Regions from separate parts of the Streptomyces sp. NPDC041122 genome, predicted to be linked through region 3. Evidence: riboswitches for the same ligand, from Rfam matches in the RefSeq annotation. Region 3 holds a riboswitch; each other region holds the start of a gene.
What was found. Region 3 has a riboswitch for cobalamin ahead of ACZ6B8_RS30795 (cobalamin biosynthesis protein). Riboswitches for the same ligand answer to the same signal wherever they lie in the genome.
Positions count from the first base shown of each region.

Region 1: another riboswitch for cobalamin. It lies ahead of ACZ6B8_RS19865 (ribonucleoside-diphosphate reductase subunit alpha); the one in region 3 lies ahead of ACZ6B8_RS30795 (cobalamin biosynthesis protein).
Region 2: another riboswitch for cobalamin. It lies ahead of ACZ6B8_RS17010 (energy-coupling factor ABC transporter permease); the one in region 3 lies ahead of ACZ6B8_RS30795 (cobalamin biosynthesis protein).
Region 4: another riboswitch for cobalamin. It lies ahead of ACZ6B8_RS03775 (ABC transporter substrate-binding protein); the one in region 3 lies ahead of ACZ6B8_RS30795 (cobalamin biosynthesis protein).

Region 1 covers NZ_JBVIYQ010000005.1:217,098-221,855, reverse strand. The annotation lists gene ACZ6B8_RS19865 (ribonucleoside-diphosphate reductase subunit alpha) at 1-1,850, opposite strand, end outside; cobalamin riboswitch at 1,983-2,105, opposite strand; gene ACZ6B8_RS19860 (GNAT family N-acetyltransferase) at 2,168-2,674, opposite strand; gene mctP (monocarboxylate uptake permease MctP) at 2,764-4,323, opposite strand; gene ACZ6B8_RS19850 (DUF3311 domain-containing protein) at 4,398-4,667, opposite strand.
Region 2 covers NZ_JBVIYQ010000004.1:210,832-215,589, forward strand. The annotation lists gene ACZ6B8_RS16990 (endo alpha-1,4 polygalactosaminidase) at 1-105, shown strand, start outside; gene ACZ6B8_RS16995 (energy-coupling factor ABC transporter ATP-binding protein) at 131-1,045, opposite strand; gene cbiQ (cobalt ECF transporter T component CbiQ) at 1,042-1,791, opposite strand; gene ACZ6B8_RS17005 (energy-coupling factor ABC transporter substrate-binding protein) at 1,798-2,196, opposite strand; gene ACZ6B8_RS17010 (energy-coupling factor ABC transporter permease) at 2,193-2,912, opposite strand; cobalamin riboswitch at 2,943-3,126, opposite strand; gene ACZ6B8_RS17015 (diacylglycerol/lipid kinase family protein) at 3,233-4,758, opposite strand, start outside.
Region 3 covers NZ_JBVIYQ010000009.1:384,316-389,073, forward strand. The annotation lists gene ACZ6B8_RS30790 (cobyric acid synthase) at 1-845, opposite strand, end outside; gene ACZ6B8_RS30795 (cobalamin biosynthesis protein) at 842-1,798, opposite strand; cobalamin riboswitch at 1,909-2,048, opposite strand; gene ACZ6B8_RS30800 (hypothetical protein) at 2,200-2,424, opposite strand; gene ACZ6B8_RS30805 (inorganic phosphate transporter) at 2,437-3,732, opposite strand; gene ACZ6B8_RS30810 (class II aldolase/adducin family protein) at 4,010-4,720, shown strand.
Region 4 covers NZ_JBVIYQ010000001.1:865,134-869,891, reverse strand. The annotation lists gene ACZ6B8_RS03790 (DUF2017 domain-containing protein) at 50-655, shown strand; gene ACZ6B8_RS03785 (amino acid permease) at 1,047-2,558, shown strand; gene ACZ6B8_RS03780 (M67 family metallopeptidase) at 2,646-3,068, shown strand; cobalamin riboswitch at 3,072-3,192, shown strand; gene ACZ6B8_RS03775 (ABC transporter substrate-binding protein) at 3,237-4,208, shown strand; gene ACZ6B8_RS03770 (FecCD family ABC transporter permease) at 4,289-4,758, shown strand, end outside.

The DNA of each region.
Region 1 (4,758 bases), on a different contig from region 3:
GCGGTCGGCGCGATGGCGAGCAGCAGCGAGTTGCGCATGCCGGTCGCGGCGATACGTTCCCGCAGCGCCGCCCACCGCTCCGGCCAGGTCAGCTCGACGTCGTAGTGGTCGGGGTGCAGCACACCGCGTGCGGTGCGGGTCTTCTCCCAGGCGGGCAGCGGGCCGTTGCGTTCGGCGAGGTCGGCGGAGGCCTCGTACGCGGCGAGCATGATGCGCTCGGCGATGCGGGTCGACAGGGCGCGCGCCTCGGGGGAGTCGAAGGGCAGCCGCAGCTGGAAGAAGACGTCCTGCAGGCCCATCGCGCCGAGGCCCACCGGGCGCCACCGCGCGTTGGAGCGCCCGGCCTGCTCGGTCGGGTAGAAGTTGATGTCGACGACCCGGTCGAGGAACGTGACGGCGGTGCGGACGGTCTCGTCGAGCCGCTCCCAGGCGATGTCGCCGTTCTCCACGAACGCGCCGAGGTTGACCGAGCCGAGGTTGCAGACGGCCGTCTCGCCGTCGTCGGTGACCTCCAGGATCTCCGTGCACAGGTTCGAGGAGTGCACGGTGTGGCCGGGCTCGGCGGTCTGGTTGGCGGTGCGGTTGGCGGCGTCCTTGAACGTCATCCAGCCGTTGCCGGTCTGCGCGAGGGTGCGCATCATGCGGCCGTACAGCTCACGGGCCGGGATGGTCTTCTTGGCCAGGCCCGCCGCCTCCGCCGCGCGGTAGGCGGCGTCGAACTCCCCGCCCCACAGGTCGACGAGGTCGGGCACGTCGGACGGCGAGAACAGCGACCACGGCCGGTCGGCGGCGACCCGGCGCATGAACTCGTCCGGGATCCAGTGCGCGAGGTTGAGGTTGTGCGTGCGGCGCGCGTCCTCACCGGTGTTGTCGCGCAGCTCCAGGAACTCCTCGATGTCGGAGTGCCAGGTCTCCAGGTAGACCGCGGCCGCGCCCTTGCGCCGCCCGCCCTGGTTGACCGCGGCGACCGAGGCGTCCAGCGTCTTCAGGAACGGCACGATGCCGTTGGAGTGGCCGTTGGTGCCGCGGATCAGCGAACCGCGGGAGCGGATGCGCGAGTACGAGAGGCCGATGCCGCCGGCGTGCTTGGAGAGCCGCGCGACCTGGTGGTAGCGGTCGTAGATGGAGTCCAGCTCGTCCTGGGGGGAGTCGAGGAGGTAGCAGGACGACATCTGCGGGTGGCGGGTGCCGGAGTTGAAGAGCGTCGGCGAGGACGGCAGGTAGTCGAGGCGGCTCATCAGGCGGTACAGCGCGGCGACCTCGTCGAGGGCGCGGACGCTGTCGTCCTCGGCCAGCCCGCTCGCGACGCGCAGCATGAAGTGCTGCGGCGTCTCGATGACCTGCCGGGTGATCGGGTGGCGCAGCAGATAGCGGCTGTGCAGCGTGCGCAGGCCGAAGTAGCCGAAGCGGAAGTCGGCGCCGTCGGCCAGCGCGGACTCCACGAGCGCGTCGAGCCGGGCGGCGTGCGCGGTGACGAAGTCGGCGGTGCGGTCCGCGATCAGGCCCTCGCGGTGGCCGACCACGATCGACTCGGTGAAGGTGCGCACGCCCTGCGTGGCGGCCTCGGCGGCGATGGAGAGGGAGAGCAGCCGGGCGGCGAGCTTGGAGTACGCCGGGTCCTCGGAGATGAGCCCCGCGGCGGCCTCGGTCGCGAGCGTGCGCAGCTCCGCCTCGTCGGCCCTGGCCGAACGGCCGCGCAGCGCGGCGGCCGCGACTCGGCCGGGGTCGGCGTCGGGGAGGTCGGCGGTGAGGTCGGTCAGGGTGCGCAGCAGCGCGGTCCCCGGCGCGTCGGTCACCTCGGCGGTCGTCGGTGACGGCGCTGACGCAGGTTCGGCAGGCGCGATGGTCACGTGGAGCTCTCCCTCGCTCGGCTCTGGGCCTGGGGGGAGAGGACGGCACACACGGGCGCACCCGGACAGGGCGGCGTACCGCGTCCACCGGCCCATTCCACGAGGCCCGGACGGTCGGCACCCGGGCCGGACGGCTCGGGTGCACTGCCGGCAGGTCTTCGGACTGCGCGTACGACAAAGACGTACACGTCCACCGTTGCGGGACAGTTCCGGACTTGCACCGGATTCCCCTGCGGCGACAGCGAGCACGAGCATACATCTTGTGCCGCCTCACTGAAGCAGGCCCACATCTTGTGTCGGATCGCGAACGGTACGGCCTAGAGTGTCAACGCGTAGGTGAGCAGCGGGAGACCGGGGATCGGGTACCAGTCGCGCTCCGGGGTGCGGACGAAGCCGAGGCGTTCGTAGAGCCGGTGTGCGGTCCGCATGGAGGGCGAGGAGGACAGCACCAGCCGGGTGCGGCCCGCCTGCCTGGACCGCTCGACGCACGCGCGCACGAGCAGTTCGCCGACCCCGCGCCCGCGCGCCGCGGGCGAGACCGCCAGCATGCGGATCTCCGTCTCGTCGCCCCGCGCGATGTCGGCCAGGGCCCCGCCGGACGGCACGAAGGTGACCCCGCCGAGCAGTGCGCCGTCCGCCGCGCCGTCGGCCGCGGCCACCAGGATCTCGGCGTGCGCCGCGCGCCCCGCCACGTCCCGCAGCACGGGCAGGTAGCGGTCCTCGGGGCCGTGGTCCAGATGTCCGTCGTCGAGGTAGGCCTGCGCGGTGAGGTCGCCCAGTGCCGCGTACTCCTCGGGATGTGCCGCTCTGATCGTGATGTCCATGGGGCGCAGTGTGCAACAGCGCACGACGAAGGGCCGCCGGTTTTCCGGCGGCCCTTCGCGGTCGGTGCCTCAGCAGTGCGGGAGCGGGATCAGTGCGCGGCGCCCGCGGTCGCCGGCGGCAGTTCCTCCACGACGCCGGGATCGCCCGCGTCCGCCGTGTAGTCCGCCGGGGATGTCTCGTCGACGCCCTCGGGGGCCTTCAGCGCCTTCAGGACGAAGGTGAGGACCACGGTGACCACCACGTTCAGGACGAAGGCGGTCAGGCCGATGTAGCCGATCTCACCGATGCCCGGGATGGTGTCGGAGGAGCCGCCGAAGTGCTTCTGCGTGGGCGAGGCGACGCCGTACGCGGCCAGCGTGCCGTAGACCATGCCGACCGCCCAGCCGGCGAGCAGCGCCCAGCGGTGGAACCACCGGGTGAACAGGCCGCCGACCAGCGCGGGCATCGTCTGCAGGATCCATATGCCGCCGAGCAGCTGGAAGTTGATCGCCACGGTCTTGTCCATGCCGAGGACGAAGATGAGGGCGCCCACCTTCACCAGGAGCGAGACCAGCTTGGAGATCTTGGTCTCCTGCTCGGGCGTCGCGTCGGGCTTGATGAAGTCCTTGTAGATGTTGCGGGTGAAGAGGTTCGCGGCCGCGATGGACATGATGGCGGCCGGGACGAGCGCGCCGATGCCGATCGCGGCGAAGGCCACGCCGGTGAACCAGTCGGGGAACATGTCCTCGAAGAGCTGCGGGATGGCCAGCTGGCCGTTGTCGACCTTGACCCCGGCCGCGATCGCCATGAAGCCGAGCAGCGCGAGCAGGCCCAGCATCAGCGAATAGAGCGGCAGGATCGTGGTGTTGCGGCGGATGACGTTGCGGTTCTTGGAGGAGAGCGTCGCCGTGATCGAGTGCGGGTACATGAAGAGCGCGAGCGCCGAGCCGAGCGCCAGCGTCGCGTACGTCCACTGGCCGGCCTCGGGCGGCGCGAGGGCGCCGCGCGGTTTGCCCGTGCCCTCGTTGACCACCCCGAAGGCGTCGCCGGCCTTGGCGAAGATGTCGTCGAAGCCGCCGAGCTTGATCGGGATGTAGATGATCGCGACGGCGATGACGAGGTAGATCAGCCCGTCCTTCACGAACGCGATCAGCGCGGGCGCGCGCAGCCCCGAGGAGTACGTGTACGCCGCGAGCACCGCGAACGCGATCAGCAGCGGCAGGTCCTTGACGAACCAGTTGGTGTCGGGGCCGCCGCCGATGCCCATGACGTCGAGAACGGCCTGGATGCCGACGAGTTGGAGGGCGATGTACGGCATCGTGGCGAGGATGCCGGTGACCGCGACCGCCAGCGAGAGGCCCTTGGAGCCGAAGCGCCCGCGCACGAAGTCCGAGGTGGTCACATAGCCGTGCTTGTGCGAGACCGACCACAGGCGCGGCAGGAACGTGAAGATCAGCGGGTAGACGAGGATCGTGTACGGGACGGCGAAGAAGCCGGCCGCGCCCGCCGCGTAGATCGCTGCGGGGACGGCCACGAAGGTGTACGCGGTGTACAGGTCGCCGCCGAGCAGGAACCAGGTGACCCAGGTGCCGAACGACCGTCCGCCCAGGCCCCATTCGTCCAGGGACTCCGTCTCGGCCTTGCGCCAGCGCGCGGCCAGGAAGCCCATCGCGGTGACCGCGACGAAGAAGAAGATGAAGACCCCGAGGGCGACGCCGTTCACGCCGCCCGATGCGAGTGTGGTCACTTTCCGGCACCCCCCTGGGCCTGCGCGGCCTTGCGGGAGCGCTGGTCACGCTGCCACAGCTTGTACGCGGTCATCGTCAGCACCGTGGAGATGAGCACCCACAGCATCTGGTACCAGTAGAAGAACGGGATGCCGATCAGGGTCGGGTCGATCTTGGCGTAGGAGCTCACCCACAGCATCGCCACGAAGGGCGCGACAAGGCAGACGGCGATGACCACGCGGACCGGCGTGACGACCGGTCTGTTCACTTCCGGCGCATCTGACATGTCGCGGCTCCGTTCCCTCACTTATCCCATGCTTAACGTGCGGGAAATCTAAGCCACAGTCTCGCGGTATGGAACCCCCGTCCGGATAACG
Region 2 (4,758 bases), on a different contig from region 3:
TTCGACGCCGCCTGCCGCTCCTGGGGCAAGAAACTCTCGATCACGTTGCGCGACCGCGACGTCCGGCCCACGGGCGAGGACGGCTACGTGTACCGCCACTGCTGACGGATCCCGCCGAAGGCGGCCGGGCTCAGCTTTCGGCCGCCCGGCCCGTCGGCGTGCCCCGGACCGCCGCCCCCACGAGCGCGGCCAACTCCTCAGCCGTGCGCGGCCCGTCGCCCGCCCCGGTCGGCAGGCCGTGCGTCCGCAGCAGCTCCCCGACGGCGATGCCCCACGGCAGGTGCAGCCCGGCCTGCGCCAGCAGGTCCCGTCGGCCGAGCATCTCGGCGACCGGGCCGGTCCGCACCCCGGCGGGTGTCAGCAGCGCCGCGTCGTCGGCCCAGCGCAGGGCCAGATCGACGTCATGGGTCGCCATCACCACGGTGGTCCCGGCGTCCCGCAGCCGCTGCAGGGTGACGAGGAGGCGTTCCTGGCCGTCGGGGTCGAGTCCCGCGGTCGGCTCGTCGAGGACGAGGACGCGGGGCCGCATCGCCACGGCGCCGGCGATGGCGGTCCGTTTGCGCTGGCCGTAGGAGAGCAGATGGGTGGGCCGGTCGGCGAGGGCCACGATGTCGAGGGCAGCGAGCGCCTCGGCCACCCTGGCCCGGACCTCGGTGTCGGACAGGCCGAGGTTGAGCGGGCCGAACGACACGTCCTGCTCGACCGATGCGGCGAAGAGCTGGTCATCGGGGTCCTGCACGACCAGCTGGACGGTGGTGCGCAGCCGGGTCAGACCCTTGCGGTCGTACGTCACGGGGACGCCGTCGACCGTCAACCCGCCCGCGGCGGGGCGCAGTCCGCCGCTGAGCAGGCGCATGAGGGTCGTCTTGCCGCTGCCGTTGCGGCCGAGCAGCGCGAGGGCGCGGCCCTCGACGACGTCGAAGTCCAGTCCGCTGAGCACGGTGGGCCCGTCCTCGTACGCGTAGGACGCGTCGCGCAGGGCGACCAGGGGCTGTCCCGGCCCGCCGCGGGCGCCCGGCTCGCGAAGAGCCCTCGGCTCGGTCATGGCAGGAACCTTTCCAGTACGAGGGTGAGGGCCACCAGGCCCACGAGGAGGACGCCTCCGGCCGCCACGAAGGGCCGGGAGATCCGGGCGTCGGGGACGAGGACCCGCAGCGTGCCGTCGTAGCCGCGTCCGGCGAGCCCGGCGTGCAGCCGGCCGGCCCGGTCGAAGGCCTGCACGAAGGCGGTGGCGCCGAGCGAGGCGAGGGAGCGCCAGGTGGCGGCGCGGGTGGTGTGGCCGAGGCGGGCGGCCTGCGCCTGCCGGATGCGGCTCATGGAGTCCAGGAGCAGGAAGCTCATGCGGTACGTGACGAGCGCCACGTCCACGACGGGTGCGGGCACACCGGCCTTCACCAGCCGGGGCAGCAGGTCCGACATCGGTGTGGTGAACGCGAACAGCAGCACGCCGAGCGAGGCCGCGGAGGTCCGCAGGAGGAGGCCGCCCGCGCGCGCCGGGCCTCCGTCGGCGAGCGTCACGAAGCCCTCGGGGCCGCCGAGTTGGACGAGCAGCGTGAGGGCGCCGGTGACGCAGAAGCCGAGCGGCACGCGGTAGGCACGCCACAGTTTGCGGGGCGGCACGCCCGCGGGTCCGAGCAGCAGGACGAGCGCCGCGGTCAGCACCAGCGCGGCGCCCGGCCAGGGCGGCAGCGAGATGGCCAGGACGGTGAGGCCGAGCCCGAGCACGGCCTTGTCCACGGGGTGCCGGCGGCGCCAGCGACTGCTGTGCGCCGCCGCGTCGATGGGCAGCACGCCGGGTCAGACCTGCCCGGCCCCGGACCGGCCGGCCTCCTGGCCGGCCGGGGTGCCGGCCGCGGCACCGGTGGACCGCTCCGCGTCCGCCTCCTGCGCCACCGTCTGCTCCGCGCCCTGGCGGCGTCCCTTGCGCAGCCCGAAGTAGTAGGCGAGGACACCGGCGCCCATGGCCGCCTGCAGGGCGAAGAGCGCCGACTCGATCTCCCCGGAGGGGGGTTCGTACAGTGGCGAGAACCACGGCTTGTAGTCCGGCTTGATCTCGGTGATCGCGGTCTCGGCCTGCGCGTCGGCGCCGGCGAACGGCTCCTTCTCGTCGTCGCCGAGCCCGAGCGCCACGGGCAGCACCGCGAGCGCGGCGACCACCACGAGCAGCAGGATGTTGATTTTCGCGTTCCGGCTCATCGGGCGCTGGCCCCCGTCTCCGTCTTGGTCGTCGTCACGTCCGGCGTGCTCTTGCGCTGCATCAGCACGCCGAGCCGGGTGAGCTCGCCCCTGCTGGACTGCACGAGCAGCCGCATCACCAGGACGGTGAGCAGTCCCTCGCTGATCGCCAGCGGGATCTGCGTGACGGCGAAGATTCCGCCGAACTTGCCCAGAGCCCCGAGGAATCCGCTGCTGGGGTCGGGGAACGCGAGCGCCAGCTGAACACTGGTGACGCAGTACGTGGACAGGTCGGCGACGAACGCACCGAAGAACACGGCGACCATGAGCGGGACGTCGAACCGCTTGAGGAGCCGGTAGACCGCGTATCCGGCCCAGGGGCCGACGATCGCCATCGAGAAGGCGTTGGCGCCCAGGGTGGTGAGCCCGCCGTGGGCGAGCAGCAGGGCCTGGAAGAGCAGGGTGATGGTGCCCAGCACCGTCATGATGGGCGGCCGGAACAGGATCGCTCCGAGCCCGGTTCCCGTCGGGTGCGAGCAACTGCCCGTGACGGACGGGATCTTCAGTGCGGACAGGACGAACGTGAAGGCCCCGGAGGCGCCGAGGAGCAGCGTGCTCTCCGGGTGTTCCTTGACTTCACGGGTCAGGGAGCGGACTCCGTGGACGACGAACGGCGCGGACGCTACGCCCCAGGCGATCGCGTGCGCCGGTGGGAGGAAACCCTCGGCTATGTGCATGGCTCGGCAGACCCTCTCCAGCACCTCGTGGATGGACAACGCGCCTTGGCCGGTCTCCTGGCTGACGGGTCGTACCGACCGGACTCCGCCTTCCCGGGTGCGTGCGCACCCAGTGGCTGCCGCGAGGGCTGGAGCCGGACTTCCCGATCACAGTGGCGAGGGCCGCACCGGCATCACACCGGATTTCCCGTTCACCAAGGCGTGGCGACATTAGTGCGCAACTGATCTGCTGACAACTTGCGCACGGGTTGCGGCGGTGGCACACGCGAGCGCGTGTACCACCGCGTACGCCCCTGATCAGCGGCCGTGTGGCGGGTGGGTCAGCGGAGCCACTGGTCCTGGTCGGCGGGCCGGTAGAGGGTGAGGGCCTTGGGGAGCTTGTCGAGCACGAGCCGCTGGTACGTGGTGTCGGTCACCTCGCCGTCGTAGGCGAGGTGCGGGTCGCCCTCCACGACTTCCAGCTCGAGCCGGCGCACCTGGGCGGTCGTCAGGACACGGGAGTTGTGCAGGGTTCCGGTCAGGACGGCGAGGAGCAGCCGGGTGCGGGCCAGCGGAGTGCCGGCCTCCACGGCGCGGACGTCGAGGAGCCCGTCGTCGAGCTGGGTGCGGTAGGTCGGGGCGAAGCCCGCCGGGTGGTAGATGCCGTTGCCCGCGAAGAGCAGCCAGATGCGGCGCGGCCGGCCGTTGATCACCACGGAGAGCGGGGCGCCCGTCGCCAGAACCTTGGCGAGGCCGATGACGAGCGCGGGCCACTTGCCGATGCGCTTCTCGAGCCGCTCCCGGGCATGGACCAGGTCCGAGTAGACGCCGATGCTGAACGTGTTGAGGAAGAGCTGCTGTTCGCCGCGGGCCTCCAGCTCGCGGGTCGGCGCCTCCTGTGTGCCGCCGGTGGCGGCGCCGGGCTGCTGATAGGCGGAGGCGCGTCCCACGTCGGAGGTGACGGCGTCGCCGGACCCGATGGCGCGGGTGACGTCTTCCAGCGTCACGTTGCCGAGGTCCACGGCGAAGTGGTTGAAGGTGCCGCCGGGGAAGACGGCGAGGGGGACCTGGTGCCGTGCCGCCGTGACGCTGCCCGCGTTGACCGTGCCGTCGCCGCCGCACACCCCCAGCGCCCCGCCGTCCGCGACGGCGCGCTGCGCGGCCGCTTCCAGGAGGGCCACCAGATCGTCGCCGGGTTCGAAGACCGTGATCGACGCTTCGGGGAGCAGGGTGCGCAGGGTGTCGGCGGTGTCCCTGCTCCAGGCGACGCCGGAGGACGGGTTGACGACCACGTGCAGGCCCTGGCCGTCCTTGAGCGCGGGGGCCGGCCGGCGCGGCGGAGCGCCCGCGGCCGCCGCCGCGGGCTTCACGGGCCACCAGCGGCAGGTGAGCAGCGCGGCCCCCACTCCGATGAGGGCTCCGGCGGCCGTGCGGCCGCGGTGGTCGAGGCCCTTCTGGCCGCGCGCGTAGGCGAGACCGGCCGCGAACGGCAGGACGCCCAGGCCGTGCCGGGGCGACTCCATGACGACCGCCGAGGTGAAGGCGGTTGCCGTGGCTATCGGGCTGGCGGGCAGCGAGGCGGTGCGGGGGCGAGGGAACAGCGCGGGCAGGCCGTCCAGGACGGGGCGGGCGCTGCGGGCCGCGGGCTTGGCCACCGCATGGTTCACAGCTGTGACGATCGCCACCGATCCGAGCCCCCGCAGGGCAGCCCTGCGGGCGCTCCTGTCCCCCGAGAGACCCAGTGCCGTGGCGGCGCCCAGCCATACGGCGTCGTGCTCGACCACCGTACGGAGCGCCCGTGTCACGGCCCCGCCGCGAGCGGGGCCCACCAGGTCGAGGGCGGCGGCCAGCCGTTTGCCCGGCCCCG
Region 3 (4,758 bases):
GCGGCCAGCGCGTCCACGTCCGTGAAGTTGGACATCAGCGGCACGGCGCACACCGCGACCCGCAGCACGTCCTCGCCGGCCGGCGGGGCGACCACGGACTCCCGGACGGCGCCCCGCAGGGAGACCCGAAGACCGTCCTCCTCGTCGATGCCGAGCCCGTGCTGGAACGGCAGCACCCCGAAGGTGCGCCGCCCGGTGAGGCCGAGCAGCATGTCCAGCCCCGGTGCGAGGAGGGAGACGTCCCCGCGGAACTTGTTCACCAGATAGCCCGCGACGAGCTCCTGGTCGGCCGGGCTCAGCAGCGCGGTCGTGCCGAAGAACGAGGCGAACACCCCGCCCCGGTCGATGTCGCCGACCACCAGGACGGGGAAGCGGGCGGCGCGCGCGATGCCCATGTTCACGATGTCGGTGCGCCTGAGGTTGATCTCCGCGGGGCTGCCCGCTCCCTCGCAGATGACGGCGTCGTACGTGCCGCGCAGCTCCTCCAGGCAGCCCACGACGGTGTCGAGCAGCTGCGCCTGGCGCCCGCCGTGGTAGCCACGCGCACTCATCTCGCCCACGGGCCTGCCCATCAGGACGACCTGGCTGGAGCGGTCACTGCCCGGCTTGAGCAGGACGGGGTTCATCAGCGCGCTCGGCTCGACACGGGCGGCCTGCGCCTGCATGGCCTGCGCCCGCCCGATCTCGGCGCCCTCGCGGGTGACGAAGGAGTTGAGGGACATGTTCTGCGCCTTGAACGGCGCGACGGACACGCCCTTGCGGGTCAGCCACCGGCAGATACCGGCGGTGACGACGCTCTTCCCGGCGTCCGATGTGGTCCCGGCGACCAGCAGTCCACCGCTCATGCTTTCCCTCTCCCCGACCTCGCCGACCGCAGCGCCCAGCGGGCGCCCACCACCGTTCCCAGGGCGAGCAGCCCGACGCGCCGGGACAGCTTCGCGGCCCGGTCGATGTCGGCCACCCGCACCTCGCGCCCCTCCCCGTTCAGCACCGGCCGGTGCTCGATCCGCCCGCCGTACGAGAGCGTCCCCCCGAGCCGGACGCCCAACGCCCCGGCGAAGGCCGCCTCGACGGGTCCGGCGTTCGGGCTCGGGTGCTTGCCGGCGTCCGCGCGCCAGGCGCGCAGGGCCCCTCGCGGCGCGTCCCCGGCGAGCGCCGCGAGCCCCGCGGTCAGCCGCGCCCCCGGCCACCCGAAGACGTCGTCGAGCCGGGCGGAGGCCCATCCGTACCGCCGGTGGCGGGCCGACTTGTGCCCCACCATCGCGTCGAGCGTGTTCACGGCCCGGAAAGCGACCAGGCCGGGCACCCCGGCGAGGGCGCCCCATACGAGGGCCCCGACCACCGCGTCGGAGGTGTTCTCGGCGACGGACTCCACCACGGCCCGGGCGATGCCGTCCGCATCCAGCGCCTGCGGGTCCCGCCCGCACAGATGCGGCAGCCGCTCCCGCGCGACCTCGAGGTCGCCGGCCGCCAGCGCCCCGCCGACGGCCCGCGCCTCCCGGCCGAGCGAGGTGCCGCCGACGACGGCCCAGGTGGCGGCGGCGGTCAGCGCCACGGATCCGGCACGTGAGCGGCGTACGAGCGTGGTGGCGAGGACGGCGGCGCCCGTCGCGCCCCCGGCGCACACCAGGGTGTGCAGCGCGCCCCAGCCGCGGTGGTCGCGCCAGAGCGTCCGCTCGACGGCGGCCGCGGCACGGCCGAACGCGGCGACCGGATGGCCCCGGCGGGGATCGCCGAGGAGCAGGTCGCCGAGGAGGCCGGCGGCGGCGCCGTACGCGAAGTCGCGGTCGGCACTCATGGGGTCAGCCCGTCGCCGCGCTGAGGAGCGAGCTCGTACTCAGGGGCAGGGGCGGCACCGGGCGGCCGGGCATGGCGATATGTCCTCACTCAGGGTGTCCGCGCCCTGGTTCGACGTGATCGGCGGCGAGAGTTCCTGGCTCGCGGGGAGGGACTCCCCGGTGACAGTGGCGGGACCGCGCCGGATTCGCACCGGCTTCCTCTTCTGCCGCCGTGGTTGGCCCCGGCAGTCCACCACGGCCCGCGAAGGCCCGTCAACTCGCCGTTGACCTGCGGCGGGAGAGTGTGTTGGGCCCCACACCGGGACTCACATCAGGGCCCACGCACACGGGTGGGGCGCGGAGCGTGTGTCACGCTCCGCGCCCCACCCGGGAGCGCCGCCGCCGGACGGCGCCCGTGCCGTCAGGCGACGATCAGGAAGATGCCGTACGCCACCGCCGCCGCGCAGAGCGCGAAGCAGGCGTACGCGCCGGTGCGCGCCAGGGCCGCGGAGCCACCGGTGGAGGCGGCCGCCGTCTCCTGCTTGGAGAGGCCGACGATGCCGAGGGTGAACAGGCCCACCAGGGCCACCGTCACCGCGAGGCTGACTCCGAACACGGAGCCGAGAGCTGCCCAGTCGATGCTCATGCTGGTCTGTCCTTACACGGTCGCGGGCCGGGCGGGGTCCGCCATGGCACCGGTCGTGGTGGTGGTCGGGGCCGAGACGGTGGCCTTGACGGGGGAGCCCGGCAGGACGGAGGCGGCCATCGCGCCCACCGGGGGCGGGGTGACGGCGGCGATCGCGGTGGTCACGACGCCCGCGGGCTCGGCGGCCGGGATGCCGTCGGGGCGGATCTCGTCGTCCGTGACGTTGGTGTGGTCGACGGAGTCGCGGCGGGAGAGGACCCAGATCACGCTCGCCCCGGCGACCAGGAGGGCCGCGGTGGCCGCGACGCCCCAGGGGCCCTGCTTGGTGAGGAACTCGGCGCCCGCGCCGACCAGACCGGCGGCCGGCAGGGTCAGGCCCCACGCGACGAACATCCGGGTGGCGGTCGACCAGCGGACCACGCCGCCCTTGCGGCCGAGGCCCGCGCCCATCACGGCGCCCGAGCAGACCTGGGTGGTGGAGAGCGAGAAGCCGATGTGCGAGGAGGCGAGGATCGCCGTCGCGGCGCTGGTCTGGGCGGCGAAGCCCTGCTGCGGCGCGAGGTCGGTCAGGCCCTTGCCCATCGTGCGGATGATGCGCCAGCCGCCGAGGTAGGTGCCGAGCGCGATGGCGACACCGGCCGAGACGATGACCCACATCGGGGGGTTGGCGCCGGGGTTCAGGACGCCGCCGGTGATCAGGGCGAGCGTGATGATGCCCATGGTCTTCTGCGCGTCGTTGGTGCCGTGGGCCAGCGAGACGAGTCCCGCGGAGGCGATCTGGCCCGCGCGGTAGCCCTTGGCGGTGGCCTTCTGGTCGGTGTTGCGGCCGATCCGGTACGTCAGCCGGGTGGCCAGCGTCGCGGCGATGCCGGCCACGAGCGGGGCCGCGACGGCCGGGATGAGGATCTTGGTGACGACGGTGCCGCCGTTGATCGACGACCAGCCCATCGACATGACCGCGGCGCCGATGAGACCGCCGAAGAGCGCGTGGGAGGAGCTGGAGGGCAGGCCCACCAGCCAGGTCAGCAGGTTCCAGAGAATCGCGCCGACGAGCGCGGCGAAGATCACCTCTGTCTTGAGGCCGTCCTCGTTCACGATGCCGCCGGAGATCGTCTTGGCGACCTCCACGGAGAGGAAGGCGCCGACGAGGTTGAGCACGGCGGACATGGCCACCGCCGTCTTGGGCTTGAGAGCGCCGGTCGAGATGGTCGTCGCCATCGCGTTGGCAGTGTCGTGGAAACCGTTCGTGAAATCGAACACGAGAGCGGTGACGATCACGATCCCGAGGAGAAGCGTGATGTGTTCCATTTACCCAGGCTTCTGTTGGACGTCAGTGGCACGAGGAACGTAGGCAATCCGGGTGAACGGAAAGTGAACTGGGCCGGGCGGTGCGGTGACCCAAAGCGGAGTGCCCTTGCCCCGGGTAGGACAGGTGTCCGACGCCGATCGTAGGGAGCGGTGGTGGGGGACCCGCAAACCGGCCGGAGTGTCGGGCTCCGCCATCCGGCGGTGCACCCCGCACCGACCGCCTGCCCCGGGCCGCCGCCCCATTGAAGAGATCCTGATCACCCGGCAGGATCCCCGCATGACTGAGCAGCGGCACCCCGACGTCACCGAGGACACCGGCGCCACCGAAGGGACGGCGACGCGCGACGCGCTCGGCCGGGCCTGGGACGAGCTGGTCGCGACGGCCCGCAGGACGGTGACGGACGGTCTGGTCGTCGGCACCTCGGGCAACGTCTCCGTGCGGGTCGGCGACACCGTCCTGGTCACCCCGAGCGGCGTCCCCTACGACCGGCTGCGCCCCGAGGACGCCGTCGGCGTCGACCTCGCGGGACGCCAGGTGCTCGGCGCCCTCACGCCCACCAGCGAGCTCCCCATGCACCTCGCCCTCTACCGCGCCACGGACGCGCGGGCGGTGGTGCACACCCACGCCGTGCACGCCACGGCCGTGTCGCTGCTGGTCACCGAGGTCCCCGCGGTGCACTACATGACCGCCGCCCTCGGCGGCCCGGTGCGCGTCGCGCCCTACGCGCTCTACGGCACCGAGGAGCTGGCCGACGCCATGCTCGGCGCCCTGCGCGGGCGCACCGGATGCCTGCTCCAGAACCACGGAACGGTCACCTACGGATCCGGTCTCTCCCAGGCGTACGACCGCACGGCCCAGCTGGAGTGGATGTGCCGCCTCTGGCTCACCGCCGCCGCGCTCCCCGGCCGCACCCCGACCCTCCTCTCCCCGGACCAGCTGCGCGAAGCGGAAGGCAAACTGAAGGGGTACGGACAGTCCGCCAACTGAGCTGTTCGCTCACCCCGCGGGCACGGCCCACTGGCTTC
Region 4 (4,758 bases), on a different contig from region 3:
GAGGAGCGGACCGCCCGCCGCGTACGGACCGGAAGCAGCGACGCATCTGATGCCAGGACAATTCGAACCGATGCCGGGGGGCGGCGCAGCCGTCGCGCTCGACGAGGTCGAGATCTCGATCATCCGTTCCCTCGCCGTGCAGCTCCTGGAGCTGATCGGTCCGGGGCCGGGCGGCGAGGTCTCCGACGACCCCCTCGCCGAGCTCTTCGCCGAGGGGCCGAGCGAGCCGCCCGCCGACCCGGTGATGCGGCGGCTGCTGCCCGACGCGTACGGCGGCCCCGGGGGCGAGGACGGTTCGGCGGGCGACCCCGACGAAACGCGCGCGTACTCCGCGGAGTTCCGCCGTTTCACCGAGAACGATCTGCGGGCCAAGAAGCGCGACGACGCCCTCGTGGTGATCCGCTGCCTGGACGCGACGACCGCCTCCGGCGACGGCGGAGCTGTCCTGAAACTGTCGGTCGAGGAGTCGCGGCACTGGCTCGGCGCCCTCAACGACCTCCGGCTCGCGATCGGCACGCGCCTGGAGGTCACCGACGAGGAGGACGCCGATCTGCTCTACCGGCTCCCCGACACCGACCCCCGCAAGCCCATGGTGATGGCCTACCTCTGGCTGGGCGGACTGCAGGAAACGCTGGTCGGGACGTTGCTGGACTGATCCGCGGGGCCCGCGCGCGGCCCGCGCCGAAATCGGTGCAGAGGGCAGCGAAATTTGTTGTAGTAGACAGGTTCTGTTCATCGGGCGGGCCGTTCGCTCAGCGGATCCTCAAATCCGGATAACGATCGCGTCACGGCATTGCCCTGCTTTGTCATGTCAAGTGCACTTTGTCCGCTTCTCCCTGTGTTCTGCGCCACAGGTGGCTCATTTCCTCGCCTCGTTCACCGTGATACATCTTCACGACCGCTCGGCGACGCCACCCATGTCGCCGGGGGCGCTCGAGCCGGCAGACCGCCGGTAGCACTCCATCCATATCCGGGGGGATCAGGACCTGATCCGCAGCCACAACGCAGATGTGCGGGCGCGGATCAGCATGGAGAAAGGCGTCACCATGACCTCAGTGCAGGTCGAAGAGCACCACGGCGAGCCTGGCGGCAATGGTGTCGTGCAGGGCGGCCCGTCCGGCGAGGGCGAGGGCTACCAGCGCGGGCTCGGGGCCCGGCAGATCCAGATGATCGCGATCGGCGGTGCCATCGGCACCGGCCTGTTCCTCGGCGCGGGCAAAGCCATCCACAAGGCAGGGCCCAGCCTCATCCTGGCGTACGCCATCGCGGGCCTCGTCATCTTCTTCATCATGCGGGCGCTCGGCGAGCTCCTCATGTACCGGCCCGTGTCCGGCTCCTTCTCGGAGTACGCACGCGAGTTCATGGGCCCGTTCTTCGGATTCGTGACCGGCTGGACGTACTGGCTCTTCTGGGTCGTCACCGGCATCACCGAAGTCACCGCGGCCGCCCAGTACATGCAGTACTGGACCCATGACTCATTCCCGCAATGGGCCTACGCGCTGGTCTTCACCGTCATCCTGTACGGCGCGAACCTCATCTCCGTGAAGCTCTTCGGTGAGCTGGAGTTCTGGTTCTCGATGGTCAAGGTCACCGCCATCATCGGCATGATCCTGATCTGCGTCGGCATCCTCACCATCGGCTTCTCCGACGCCGGGGACACCGCCTCCGTGACCCACCTCTGGGACGACGGCGGCTTCTTCCCCAACGGCATCGGCTCCACGCTGATGACCCTGCAGATCGTGATGTTCGCCTTCCTCGCCGTCGAGCTGGTCGGCGTCACCGCGGGCGAGTCCAAGGACCCCAAGACCGTCCTGCCCAAGGCCATCAACACCGTGCCGTGGCGCATCGCCGTCTTCTACGTCGGCGCGCTCATCATGATCCTGTCGGTTGTCCCGTGGACCTCGTTCAAGCCGGGCGTCTCGCCGTTCGTGAAGGCCTTCGAGGAGATGGGTCTCGGCGTCGGCGCCGCGATCGTGAACTTCGTGGTCCTCACCGCCGCGCTCTCCTCCTGCAACTCCGGCATGTACTCCACCGGCCGCATGCTGCGCGACCTCGCGCTCAACGGCCAGGGCCCGAAGTTCTTCACCAAGCTCACGAAGAACGGCCTGCCGCTGACCGGCACCACGGTCTCCGCCGCCTTCATGCTCGTCGGCGTCTGGATCAACTACCAGTGGCCGGGCGAGGCGTTCAACTACGTCGTCTCCTTCGCGACCATCTCCGGCATGTGGGCCTGGATCATGATCCTCGCCTGCCAGATCCGCTACCGCCGCAAGGCCGACCGCGGCGAGCTGCCGCAATCCACGTTCCGCGCCCCGGGCGCGCCGTACACCAGCTGGTTCGCGCTCGCCTTCATCGGCATGGTCATCGTGATGATGGGCGTCGACAAGGACGCGCGCATCTCGCTGTACGCCGCGCCGGTGTGGGCCCTGATCCTGACGGTCTCCTACCTCGTGCTCAAGAGCCGCAACCCGCAGGCTGCCGCCTTCACCAAGCAGAAGGTCGGCGCCCAGGGCGGCACGGACGGCCCGTCCGACGGCGACCCGCTCAGCAAGGACTGACCGGCCCCCCAAGGCCGATGTCCAGCATTCGGGCCCGCCCGTACCACACTTCGGTACGGTGCGGGCCCTCTGCTTATCCTGGCTCCCATGCTGACCATCACCCAGGCCCTCCACGACCAGATCGTCGCGCACGCGCGCAAGGACCACCCCGACGAGGCCTGCGGCGTGGTCGCGGGGCCGGAGGGCACCGACCGGCCCGAGCGGTTCATCCCGATGCTGAACGCCGCGCGCTCGCCCACGTTCTACGAGTTCGACTCGGGTGACCTGCTCAAGCTCTACCGCGACCTCGACGACCGCGACGAGGAGCCGGTGATCGTCTACCACTCGCACACGGCGACCGAGGCCTACCCCTCGCGCACCGACATCACGTACGCCAACGAGCCCGGCGCGCACTACGTCCTGGTCTCCACCGCCGACACCGACGGCGCGGGCCCCTTCCAGTTCCGCTCGTACCGGATCGTGGACGGCGAGGTCACCGAGGAAGAGGTAAAGGTCGTCGAGGCATACTGAGCTTCACTCATGAGGGCGGCAGGACCCAGGAAGCCGGTGCGAACCCGGCACGGTCCCGCCACTGTGACCCCGGCCCCGCGCAGGGCCGGGGGAGTCAGGAACTGACCTGCCGCCTTTCTCCACGCAACGCAGGGGACGCGGAAATCCCCTGGAGGAGGCAGCTCAGCCATGTCCCGCCGCCACACCGGCATACGCGCGCTCGCCGCGGCCACCCTGCTCGTCCCGCTCGCCGCGTGCTCGTCGGCGGACACCGACGGCGACACGAAGCCCGCCGCGCGGGCGGCCGGATTCCCGTACACCGTCACCAACTGCGGCGTGCGGACGACGTACGACGCGCCCCCGAAGCGCGCCGTCACCATGAACCAGCACACCACCGAAGTGATGCTGGAACTCGGCCTGCAGGACCACATCGCCGGCACCGCCTATCTCGACGACAAGGTGCTGCCGAAGTACGAGAAGGCGTACAGGTCGCGCCCCGTGCTCGCCGAGGAATACCCCTCGTACGAGAAGCTGCTCGCCGCCAATCCCGACTTCGTGTACGGCGGTTACCCGAGCGCCTTCCTCGCGGGCGACGGCCGCAGCCGCTCCGCGCTCGCGAAGTCGGGCATCAAGACCCGCCTGAACGTCGAGGGCTGCGCGAACAAGCCCGTCTCCATGGACGACGTCTACCGCGAGGTCCGCGAGGTCGGCGCCACCTTCGGGGTGCGCGACCGTGCCGAGAAGTGGGTCGCGGGCGCCCGCCGCGAACTCACCGCCACCGCGAAGAAGTCCCGGGGCGAGAAGGCGCGGTCCGTCTTCGTCTACGACAGCGGCGACAAGACCGCGTTCACCGCCGGCGGCCGCGGCATCGGCAACGACATCATCGAGCGGGCCGGCGGCCGCAACGTCTTCGCCGACGTCGACAAGTCCTTCACCGACGCCTCCTGGGAGAAGGTCGTCGAGCGCGGGCCCGAGACCATCCTGATCCTCGACTACGGCGCCACGACCGTCGCCCAGAAGAAGAAGCGCCTCCTGGAGGATCCGGTCCTGCGGGACGTCCCGGCCGTCAGGAACAAGCGCTTCGCGGTGCTGCGACTGTCGGACGTGGTCACCGGCGTACGAGCACCGGAGGCGGTGAGGAAGCTGGCGGCGCAGCTGTGAGGCGCACCCGGGCATTCCAGCCCGTCCGGCGTTCGAGGACGAGCCCGAAGGGCGATCGACGGGACGCACGGGGTCGGCGCCTGGTCGTTCTGACGGTACTCACAGTCACCCTCGCGGCAGCGATACTCGCCGGGCTGGCCCTGGGCTCGGTCCGGATCCCGCCGGGCCAGGTCCTGGACATCCTCACGGGGCGGGCCGGACCCTCCCCCTTCCGCACCATCGTGCTGGACGTCCGCCTCCCCAGGGTCCTGCTCGGCGCAGCCGTCGGCGCGGGCCTCGCCGTCATCGGCACCGTCCTGCAGGCCCTCGTCCGCAACCCGCTCGCCGACCCGTTCCTGCTCGGTGTCTCCTCCGGCGCCTCCGTCGGCGCGGTCTCCGCCATCGTGCTCGGCGGCGTCTTCGGCCTCGGCACCGCCCTGTCGACCACCGTCACCATCCCGGCCGCGTCCTTCGCGGGCGCGCTGGTCTCCCTGGTCCTCGTCCACGGCCTGGCCCGAAGCGGGGGCGGCGGCCTCGCCACCGGCCGGCTGATCCTCGCGGGCGTCGCCGT